Linked DNA regions of Metabacillus sp. B2-18. The protein of the gene in region 1 interacts with the protein of each later gene in a pairwise test. Links are inferred from orthologs where the notes say so. Each region holds a gene or a part of one and is shown in the gene's direction. Other genes may lie near its edges.

Region 1 (6,573 bases):
ATCAGAAATAACAATTAGAGTTGGAAATGTACCAGGGACAGACTTGAAAATTAATGGTGAGCTCCTGCAATTTCAAGATACAAAAACCACGCCACAGGACATTACCATCATTTATAAGAAAGAATAGGGGACTGACTCAGGAAGAAGAGTATGAACCACTACATTATTAGTAGAGGTTCATACTCCCTAATGGGGTCGTCCCATTTTGCATGTAAATGCTTGAGTTCAATAAAATGGAGGAATATACATGAATTTACCGAATAAAATTACCATTTCAAGGATTCTTTTAATACCAGTTTTTATGGTTATTATGTTAGTCCCATTTAACTGGGGAGAACTAACGTTTGGTTCGGAATCAATCTTAACAACTCATTTTGTAGGAGCTATTCTATTTATTGTTGCATCAACAACTGATTGGATTGATGGTTATTATGCAAGGAAATTGAATCAAGTTACGAATCTAGGGAAATTTCTGGATCCATTAGCAGACAAGCTACTCGTGTCAGCTGCTCTAATTATTTTAGTGGAGCTGGGGGCTGCACCTTCGTGGATGGTTATTCTTATCATAAGTCGAGAATTTGCAGTAACCGGTCTTCGCCTTGTGTTAGCCGGAGAAGGAGAGGTTGTGGCAGCCAACATGTTAGGGAAAATTAAGACATGGACGCAAATTATTGCCATTTCAGCTTTATTACTTAACAATTTACCATTTGAATTTATGAACATTCCATTTGCAACTATTTCTTTATGGGTTGCAACTTTCTTTACTGTTTATTCTGGATGGGACTACTTTATTAAAAATAAACAAGCCTTTGTAAATTCTAAATAAGGGGGATTGTTCATGAACATAAGAACAGAGATTATCGCCGTTGGTTCGGAGTTGCTTTTAGGTCAAATAGTGAACAGTAATGCCCAATTTTTATCACAAGAGTTAGCTGAACTTGGCTTGAGTGTTTATTATCATACCGTAGTTGGAGATAACCCTTCACGTCTAGAATCAGCGATTAACAACGCAAAAGAACGTTCTAATGTTATCATTTTTACTGGAGGCCTCGGTCCGACTAAGGATGATTTAACAAAAGAAACAATTTCAAAAGTGTTGGGAAGAGAGCTTACGTTTGATGTGGAAGCTTTAGAAAGTATCGAACGTTATTTTACTCAAACAAAACGTAGCATGTCTGAAAATAATAAAAAACAAGCATTGGTTATTGATGGCTCCTACATTTTAAAAAATGACTATGGTATGGCTCCTGGAATGGCTGTTGATATTGACGGAATGATTTATATGCTTTTGCCAGGCCCGCCTAGTGAAATGAAGCCAATGTTTGAGAATTATGGAAGAGAATATTTCCAAACAAAACTAGGTTTTCAAGATAAAATTATTTCACGTGTTTTAAGATATTTTGGAATTGGTGAATCCCAGCTTGAAACAGATATACAGGATATAATTGATGGACAAACAAATCCGACAATTGCTCCTCTGGCAGCGGATGGAGAAGTAACATTAAGACTTACAGCTAAGCATAAAGATGAACATATTGCACAAAAACTCCTTGATGAGACAGAGAAAAGAATTAATGACCGTGTAGGTGAGTTTTTCTATGGTTATGAACAGACAACCCTTGTTCATGAATTAAATAAACTATTGATGGAAAAAGGGAAAACAATTTCTGCAGCTGAAAGTTTAACAGGTGGAATGTTTTCAGAGTACATAACATCTTTAGATGGTGCTTCCCAAATTTTTAAAGGTAGTATTGTTTCTTATACAAATGAAGTGAAAGAGCAAATTTTGAAGGTGCAAAAACGTACCCTTGAACAATTTGGCGCAGTTAGCGAGGAATGTGCAAGGGAAATGGCTGAGCAAATCCGAAAGCTCTCTAAAAGTGATATAGGCATTAGCTTTACAGGTGCTGCAGGACCACAACCACATGAGGGACAACCTGTAGGGACAGTTTTTATTGCTATTTCTATGGGCGATCAGAATTCCAATGTTTTTAAACTGAATCTAGCTGGATCTAGAAAGGGAATTCGTGTTCGCTCGGTAAAGTATGGATGTCATTATTTAGTCAAACTATTAAACGAAATTGAATGATATAATGAAGTCTGTTAAGCCCAAATCTATTATTAGACTTTTGCTTAGCAGTCTTTTTTTCTATGAAGAAAATTAGTCTGTTTTTGCTGTAAAAATCAACAAACGATTCGAAAATAAGTAAAAATTAAAAATAGAACTCCCTTACTATCTGAAATTTACTTTTTCTTTATATAAAAAAGTAGATATATAGTGACTTTAAAAACATTAAAATAAAATAATCGAATAAATGTTCGCTTTTCACTTGGCAAACAAGATAAAAAGGGGTATATTTATTATAGATGAACTTTAAGGAGGAAATTTTGTGAGTGATCGTCAAGCTGCCTTAGATATGGCGTTAAAACAAATAGAGAAGCAATTCGGTAAAGGATCTATTATGAAATTAGGAGAGCAAACTGATCGAAAGGTATCAACTGTTTCAAGTGGTTCATTAGCACTTGATACTGCGTTAGGTATAGGTGGGTATCCTCGTGGTAGAATCATAGAAATCTATGGTCCTGAAAGCTCTGGTAAAACAACTGTAGCACTACATGCCATCGCTGAGGTTCAACAGCAAGGTGGTCAAGCAGCATTTATTGATGCTGAACACGCACTTGACCCTGTATATGCACAAAAACTTGGTGTAAACATCGATGAATTACTACTTTCACAACCTGATACAGGTGAACAAGCACTAGAAATTGCTGAAGCTCTTGTACGAAGTGGTGCAGTTGATATTTTAATTATTGACTCAGTTGCAGCGTTAGTACCTAAAGCTGAAATTGAAGGTGAGATGGGTGATTCACATGTTGGTCTTCAAGCAAGACTGATGTCTCAAGCATTACGTAAATTATCAGGTGCTATAAATAAATCTAAAACAATTGCTATTTTCATTAACCAAATTCGTGAAAAAGTAGGCGTGATGTTCGGAAACCCTGAGACAACTCCTGGTGGTCGTGCTTTAAAATTCTATTCTTCTGTTCGTTTAGAAGTTCGCCGTGCTGAAACACTTAAACAAGGTAATGATATGGTCGGAAATAAAACAAAAATTAAAGTAGTTAAAAATAAGGTGGCACCTCCTTTCAAAGTAGCAGAAGTTGATATTATGTACGGTGAGGGAATTTCAAAAGAAGGCGAAATCATCGATATGGGTTCGGATTTGGATATTGTTCAAAAGAGCGGTTCTTGGTATTCATATAATGAAGAACGTTTAGGTCAAGGTCGAGAAAATGCCAAACAATTCCTAAAGGAAAACCCTGAAATACGTTTAGAAATACAGGGTCAAATTCGAAAACATTATGGTCTAGACGAAGAAGTTACTGTACCAGATGAAAGTCAAGAAGAGCTTAACTTATTAGGGGAATAATCATTTAATTTTAAGGGGCGTTTTGCCCCTTTTTTATTTTTATTAGAAAAAATAATGTGATATTTGTTTAAATACATATGAATTAAAGAATTTTATTAGTAAGAAAAACGATAAATAACGATAAATAATATTGCATAAAATATTGTGACATAATTCTACAAAAATCATCCTTTTTCGCTAGTTATCACAAAGGTCATGGAAATAAGATTGAACAAAATGCTTAGAAACATTATAATGACAGGCTTGACAAGAAAAATTCACAGATTTACAATTGAGATGTATATTTTACAATTTTGTAGAATGATGATTGAAGCATTTTGAAAGCCGAAAATGTTGGTACTTGAAAAAGTCTTATGTCAAATAGTTTAAAGACGCAAGGTTCAACATGAAAACAAAGCTTTGTGCTGTATGTTGACAACTTATAATTGAACAATGTACATGCCGACACTTTAATCTAGAAAAAACAAGTTCATAGCAAGAGGAGGTGTAATAATGGACGTAGTATCAATAATCATCTCCATTTTGCTTGGCCTAATCGTCGGTGCAGTTGTTGGCTATTTTGTTCGTAAATCTATTGCCGAAGCAAAAATTGCTGGTGCTAATAACGCAGCGGAGCAAATTCTTGAAGAAGCAAAGCGTGATGCTGAGGCTACTAAAAAGGAAGCGCTTCTTGAAGCAAAAGATGAAATTCATAAGCTCCGCACAGATGCAGAACAGGAAGTTCGTGAGAGAAGAAACGAGCTTCAAAAACAAGAAAATCGCTTATTACAAAAAGAAGAGAATCTGGATCGTAAGGATGAGTCTTTAGATAAACGTGAAGCGATGCTAGAGAGAAAAGAAGGTTCTCTTAATGAAAGACAACAGCATATTGAAGAGATGGAAAGCAAAGTGGACGAGGTTGTGCGTAAACAGCAAACAGAGCTTGAGCGCATATCTAGCCTTACAAGAGATGAAGCAAGAGGAATTATTCTTGAAAAGGTAGAAAATGAACTCACACATGATATCGCTGTAATGATCAAAGAAAGCGAAAATCGTGCTAAAGAAGAAGCTGACAAGAAAGCGAAAGAAATCCTGTCACTTGCTATTCAACGATGTGCAGCAGATCATGTAGCTGAAACTACTGTTTCTGTTGTTAATCTTCCAAATGATGAAATGAAAGGTCGTATTATTGGACGTGAGGGGCGTAATATTCGTACGTTAGAAACATTAACGGGGATAGACCTTATCATTGATGATACACCTGAGGCAGTGATCCTGTCAGGCTTTGATCCAATTCGACGTGAAACAGCAAGAATTGCATTAGACAAGCTTGTTCAAGATGGTCGTATTCACCCAGCGCGTATTGAAGAGATGGTTGAGAAATCTCGTCGTGAAGTGGATGAATATATTCGTGAAATTGGAGAACAAACAACGTTCGAAGTTGGAGTTCATGGGCTTCATCCTGACTTGATTAAGATTCTTGGTCGATTGAAATTTAGAACTAGTTACGGTCAAAATGTTTTGAAGCACTCTATGGAAGTTGCGTTCTTATCAGGATTAATGGCTGCTGAGCTTGGAGAAGATGAATTATTGGCAAAACGAGCAGGCTTACTTCATGATATTGGAAAAGCTATTGACCATGAAGTTGAAGGTAGTCATGTGGAAATTGGTGTAGAACTTGCGACAAAGTATAAAGAGCATCCTGTTGTAATTAACAGCATTGCATCACACCATGGTGATACAGAACCTACATCGATTATTGCGGTTATTGTGGCAGCTGCTGATGCATTATCTGCAGCAAGACCAGGAGCACGTAGTGAAACACTAGAAAATTATATTCGTCGACTAGAAAAGCTTGAAGAAATATCTGAATCTTACGAAGGTGTTGAGAAATCATTTGCCATCCAGGCTGGCCGTGAGGTACGTATTATGGTTAAACCTGATAGTATTGATGACTTACAAGCACATCGCTTAGCAAGAGATATTCGAAAACGAATTGAAGAAGAGCTCGATTATCCGGGTCATATTAAAGTTACTGTGATTCGTGAAACAAGAGCTGTTGAATACGCAAAATAAAGTGGTGCAGAAATGCGCCACTTTATTTTTGCTCAATTTTGTGTAACACTAAATCTAAGAACAACGGTTACTATGTGTTGAGTTCAACAAAAATAGTTCAAACATGTTAAATGATAGAAAGGAAATACATATGAAAATTTTATTTATAGGTGATGTGTTTGGTTCACCTGGTAGAGAAATGATTAAAGAGTACCTACCTAAACTGAAAACAAAATATCAGCCACATGCTATTATTATTAATGGAGAAAATGCCGCACATGGGAGAGGGATTACAGAAAAGATGTATCAGCAGTTTATTCAAGCTGGTGCCCATGTCATTACAATGGGAAATCACACTTGGGATAATCGAGAAATTTTTGAATTTATCGATAAAGCACCTAATATGATTCGCCCTGCGAACTTTCCAGAAAATAATCCAGGAAAAGGCATGATATTTGTAACTATTGCAGGAAGAGAGATAGCTGTAATCAATTTGCAAGGGCGTGCATTTTTGCCACCTTCGGACTGTCCATTTAAAAAGGCTGATGAGCTGATTGAGCAAGCCAAAAAGCGTACATCTCTTATTTTTGTCGATTTTCATGCAGAAGCAACTAGTGAGAAACAGGCAATGGGCTGGTATTTAGACGGTCGTGCATCGGTTGTTGTTGGGACGCATACGCATGTTCAAACAGCTGATGATAGAATTTTAGACAAAGGAACAGCATATATTACAGATGTTGGTATGACGGGGCCTTATGATGGCATATTAGGGGTAGATAGAGAAATGATTTTAAAACGATTTCTTACAGGTCTACCTGTTCGTCATGATGTGGCTAATGGTAGAACCCAATTAAGTGGCATTATAGTTGATATTAACGATAAAACGGGCAAGGCTTCAAAAATTGAAAGAATCCTTATTAATGATGATCATATGTTTTTTGAATAGTTAAGAATATAAATGATTGAAAAAAAGAGCGGGAGACAGTGGGTAACTTGAAGACCTATTGTCTTTAAAGAATCCAGCATTGATTGGACGAGTCTTCAAAATAACATAATGTACCATAACATTTAGAATTTTTCGAAATAATGTGCGAACAAGCAGGAATAT
Region 2 (4,688 bases), 1.4 Mb from region 1 along the record:
GTCCTTAGTAAATGAAAAGAATTTTTATGAAGAAACAAAACAATATTATGCTCTTGATTCAATCATGCAAGTTGCAGTTGAAAGGTCACTATTGGAAGTGAAGGATGGAACTGCTTTACTTAATGAACAGATATCAGTGAACACGTTTAATGGTCAATATAATTACCTAGTTCAGGAAGTCTCACCACTGATTTTTCATGTTTCTATCACATGTCAAACAAATGAAGGAAAAGAATATACAGCATCTTATCAATATGATTCTTCAATAAATGAAATGATTTTATGGTCTGAATATTAAAAATTATGGTATTGTAGAAAGAAAACGTGGAGGAACTGGTTTTGGAAGCAATATATTTAACTGGATTTATGGGAGCAGGAAAAACAACAGTTGGTCAACAACTTTCACAAAACATGCAACTTCCTGTTATTGATACAGATCAAGAAATCGTAAAAAAATTAAATAAAAGCATTAAAGAAATATTTGAAGAATATGGTGAAGCCTTCTTTCGCGATCAAGAAACGAAAGTCTTAAAAGAACTTCCAACAAAGGACATTATTATTACAACCGGCGGTGGGATTGTTATTAAGGAAGAAAATAGAGCTTGGATGAAAGAACATGGTAGGATCGTGATGCTTCATGCAGATATTGATACAATCTACGAACGTGTTCACTCAGATAAAAGTCGACCTTTAGCAAGTAAAAAATCAAAACTAGAGCTTACTGATTTATATCAATCACGAGTAAGCTTTTATGAAGATTGTACTTTGTTAATTGAAACGGCACAAAAAAGTATTGAAGATATTGTGAATGAAATAAGTATACGATTAAATGCTTAGAACTTTGGAAATAAATAGAGGTAGATACCATTAATAATTGAGGTGTTTTACCTTGTCTACAAATGATTACGTTAAGTATGTTACACAACAAATTGTGAAATTTATGGACACGCCTAAAGAAACAAGAAAACAGCAACGGCAGGAACGCAAGGATCTTGATGCATCCTCTTCTTATTACAGTAATCGTTGGTTAGGTGTTTTGCCTTTTGCAGTAAGATTGTTAATGAATAAGAAAAAAGATCGATAAAGAGGTAAGAGAACAGTGCAGTTATAAAAACTGTGCTGTTTTTCTTTTTACTAGCAACATAAAAATACTCTGTCATTAAAGTTAATTTATATGACAGAGCTAATCCGGTCGACATTATTTTACAAATATCGGGAAGTGACAGGCACCACCTATGCCTCCGGTACAACCTGAATCTTTTTAATTTCACCAGTTTTTGAATCATATGTTATGGTTGTATAGACAGCAAAATCGTCCATACCTTCACGTAATGTTAAGCGATATTGCTTAACTGTAAAATCCTTCTTCTTTTTGTCCCAAATCTTTTGAGAAAACAATACCTGTGATAATGGGTAACGTTTTTTTGTTTCTTTTACTGCAACATCTTCCCATGTTTTTTGAGAAACAGCATGAACTTCAGGCGAAAATGAAACCTGTGTTGCTGTTAATCCGTACAGTATTGTAAGAAAAAATATCCATTTCTTCACCTATGAACACCATCCTTGCTACATATTTTTACCAATACATTGAAATTCATACATAGGTTGAGAGGTTTAATCATATGGAGGGAGTAAGAGGGAAAGAAGAAAGAAAATAATAAGGGGGAAATAGTAGTGATAGGTTTTATTACGTTGTTAATATTTATTACACTTCTTTTCATTGGGCTAGCAGTTGGAATTGGAACAAAATCGAGGAAAAATAGTAAGAATAGAAAGGGAAAATTGTCCTTTATCCCAACATTTTTTATTGGTGATTCCCACCACAAGCATGATCACCATGATGCAAATGATTCCTCTGACAGCTTTGGAGATAATAGAGGAGATTGAAGAAGATCAATTACGTATCCTGCTTATTGGATGTACTTCTGAACTCACTCAATCTAAAATGTCGATCAGTACAACATAAATGACAAGCAGAGAGAAATCAATGTTGGAGAGAAATACTTAGTTATTACGTGATCTCGCTTTCAAATGATCATCAGCTTCATTTAGTTGTTAAACATTATAATAAAAAATAGAAATAAAAATAATGTGTCTAATATATATAGTCCCATTACAACAGAAGATCAATTCTATACCCTATTGTTTTCATGAAAGAAGACGGGTGAAGGATATGAGATTCACGCATTAATTTTTGTCAAAAATGGTGTGAGCGAGGTAGAATCTTATGAAGTAAATGAAACACAAAATTCATCATTTCTGTTTATAAATTAGAGGGTGAAAAAAACTTCAACTCGAATAAAGACACTATTGTCGGAGTAACAATAGGAGATAATGGAAATGGATTTAATTACCCAGACATACCTCTCTTTACAAAAATAAAAAAGTTCATTGACTTGTTCTTTATAAAGTACTATTATGAAAATAGACCTAATCCAAAAGATTACATATGATCACATGAATTACAGTATATACATATATAGTTAAATAAAGGTATATCGTTTTGTTCTTTAATGAGAACATAATTGAGATGTAGTGGTAAGCAGTTAGTATTAAGAAAAAAATTATACATACTAGTTTGGTGATATCTCCTTACCATTGTCAATGGAGGTACTCGGTTATGCTGTGGGTTAATGATCTTTGACCTTAGACACAAGTTGTCGAGAGTGTAATGTGAGGAGGGGTTAGATGCCCTAGTTTAACTTGTATATCTAGAACTTAATATTTAATCCTTTTATTATCAAATACTACATTTCTTTTGGTCAATTAAAAAGGTGAAATATAATGTTTTGATTCACACGACTATATTTGTGGAGGAAAAAATGGATGAAATTAGTTTAAGGGCTATGTTTCATACCCTAAAAAAACGCTGGATCTTAATTGTTCTTATTCCTTTAATTGCATCCCTAGTTAGTGGTGCTATTTCAATTTTCTTATTAACACCAATTTATCAGGCATCTACACAACTACTAGTAAATCAAAAAGACACGCAGAATCAGTTAGATGCTAATTTATTAAGGAGTAATGTAGATTTAATTAATACCTATAGCGATATTATAAAGAGTCCTGTAATTTTAGACAAAGTAATTGATAAACTTAGTCTATCACAAAGTGTTGAGGAGCTAAATAGTAATATCTCCATAAACAGTCAAGCAAACTCGCAGGTTTTTTCGATATTCGTTGAAGATGTAAATCCAAGAAAGGCAGTCGAAATTGCAAATACTGTATCTGAAACATTCCAACAAAATGTTACTGGAATTATGAATGTTGATAACGTTAGTATTCTTGCGAAAGCTAAACTAAATGAGAACCCTACACCTTTAAAGCCACAACATGTATTGAATGTTACTATTGCATTGGTCATTGGCTTAATGATTAGCTTTGGAATAATTTTTTTAATGGAGTACCTAGATAATACATTTAAAAATAGCCATGATATCGAATCATATCTTGGACTCCCTGTCTTAGGGTCTATTCCAGAAGTTTCTCATAAAAAAAGTTCTAAAGCAAAGGCACTAGGAGGTGAAGCTCTTGAATCAAAAATTGAAGCATAGAGGGAAAAGTACAATTCAATTAATTGCACATAGTAATCCTAATACGGCTATTACTGAACAATATCGGCATATTAGGACCAGTATTATGTATTCCTCAGTAGATAAAGAGCTTAAATCTATTATGATTACTTCATCTGAACCAGGTGAAGGAAAATCTATGACAGCTGCTAACCTGGCAGTTGTTCTTGCACAGCAGGGAAAGAAGGTAGTCCTTGTTGATGCAGATTTAAGAAAACCCTCTATTCATTTTACTTTTAATTCTAGTAATATCGATGGGTTAACAAGTGTATTAACAAAGAAAATCAGCTTAAATGGTGCAATTAGTAGCACCTACGTTCCAGACCTTGACATATTAACATGTGGTCCCATTCCTCCGAACCCTTCAGAACTATTAGACTCAAAGGCTATGGAGTCAGTAATCAAAGAACTAAAAGCGACTTTCGATTACGTTGTTATTGATACACCACCCGTTATTACTGTTACAGATCCGCAAATTATTGCAAATAAATGTGATGGTATTGTTATGGTGGTGAAACGTGGAAAGACTAAGAAAGATAAAGCACAAAAAGCAAAAGAGCTTTTAGAAAAAGCTGAATCTCGATTGATTGGTGTCGTCGAAAATGGAGTTAAGTATACTGAGACTAATTACTATGGAAGGTACAATTAATCAAAAAATCAGCAATTTAGCCTCAAATATGTATCTTTACTTTACAGATAATTTAGGGGGGGAATTTATGAAGAAGTTGGTTATCTTTGGAACCGGGAAGACAGCAGAGTTAGCTCATTATTTTTTTACAATGGATTCAGATTATGAAGTAGTGGGATTTACGGTGGATGCAGGGTACATTGGTTGTAATGAATATTGTGGACTCCCAGTATACAATTTCGAGAACATCGAAAATCAATTATCTACTGATGATGTTTATTTTTTTGCTGCTTTAACCTATACAAAGATGAATGAGGTTAGAGAGAGTAAAATTAAAGAAGCGAAGGAAAAAGGGTTTCGTTTAGCGAGCTATATAAGTACTAAAGCCAATATTTCTAGTAATGTCAAGGTAGGTGAACATTGTTTTATACTTGAAAATAATAATATTCAGCCTTTTGTAGAAATTGGTGAAAATAATGTCTTGTGGA

The links. The genes of interacting proteins can lie anywhere in the genome.
Region 2: the proteins of recA (region 1) and LPC09_RS17315 interact in binary tests that used the Bacillus subtilis proteins (3 or more experiments, as listed by UniProt). The link is inferred for Metabacillus sp. B2-18 from one-to-one orthologs.

The regions. Positions count from the first base shown.
Region 1 is NZ_CP088245.1:2,007,317-2,013,889, forward strand. The notes cover bases 1,640-4,410. They hold recA (recombinase RecA), read left to right. Parts: upstream 1,640-2,390; coding sequence 2,391-3,431; downstream 3,432-4,410. Other genes in these bases: LPC09_RS10060 (competence/damage-inducible protein A), read left to right, coding at 1,640-2,089; rny (ribonuclease Y), read left to right, coding at 3,924-4,410. Outside these bases: LPC09_RS10050 (helix-turn-helix domain-containing protein), read left to right, coding at 1-127; pgsA (CDP-diacylglycerol--glycerol-3-phosphate 3-phosphatidyltransferase), read left to right, coding at 248-826; more of LPC09_RS10060, read left to right, coding at 839-1,639; more of rny, read left to right, coding at 4,411-5,486; LPC09_RS10075 (TIGR00282 family metallophosphoesterase), read left to right, coding at 5,617-6,411. UniProt on the Bacillus subtilis protein: Multifunctional protein involved in homologous recombination, DNA repair and competence.
Region 2 is NZ_CP088245.1:3,403,255-3,407,942, reverse strand. Bases 1,901-4,688 are described here. They hold LPC09_RS17315 (YveK family protein), read left to right. Parts: upstream 1,901-2,822; coding sequence 2,823-3,554; downstream 3,555-4,688. Other genes in these bases: LPC09_RS17305 (acetyltransferase), read left to right, coding at 4,289-4,688; LPC09_RS17310 (CpsD/CapB family tyrosine-protein kinase), read left to right, coding at 3,523-4,221. In the rest of the region: competence type IV pilus minor pilin ComGG, read left to right, coding at 1-298; LPC09_RS17335 (shikimate kinase), read left to right, coding at 340-837; LPC09_RS17330 (YqzE family protein), read left to right, coding at 890-1,084; LPC09_RS17325 (DUF3889 domain-containing protein), read right to left, coding at 1,234-1,548; LPC09_RS17320 (hypothetical protein), read left to right, coding at 1,675-1,887. UniProt on the Bacillus subtilis protein: Required for YwqD kinase activity. May bring YwqD and its substrates into contact. Probably involved in the regulation of capsular polysaccharide biosynthesis.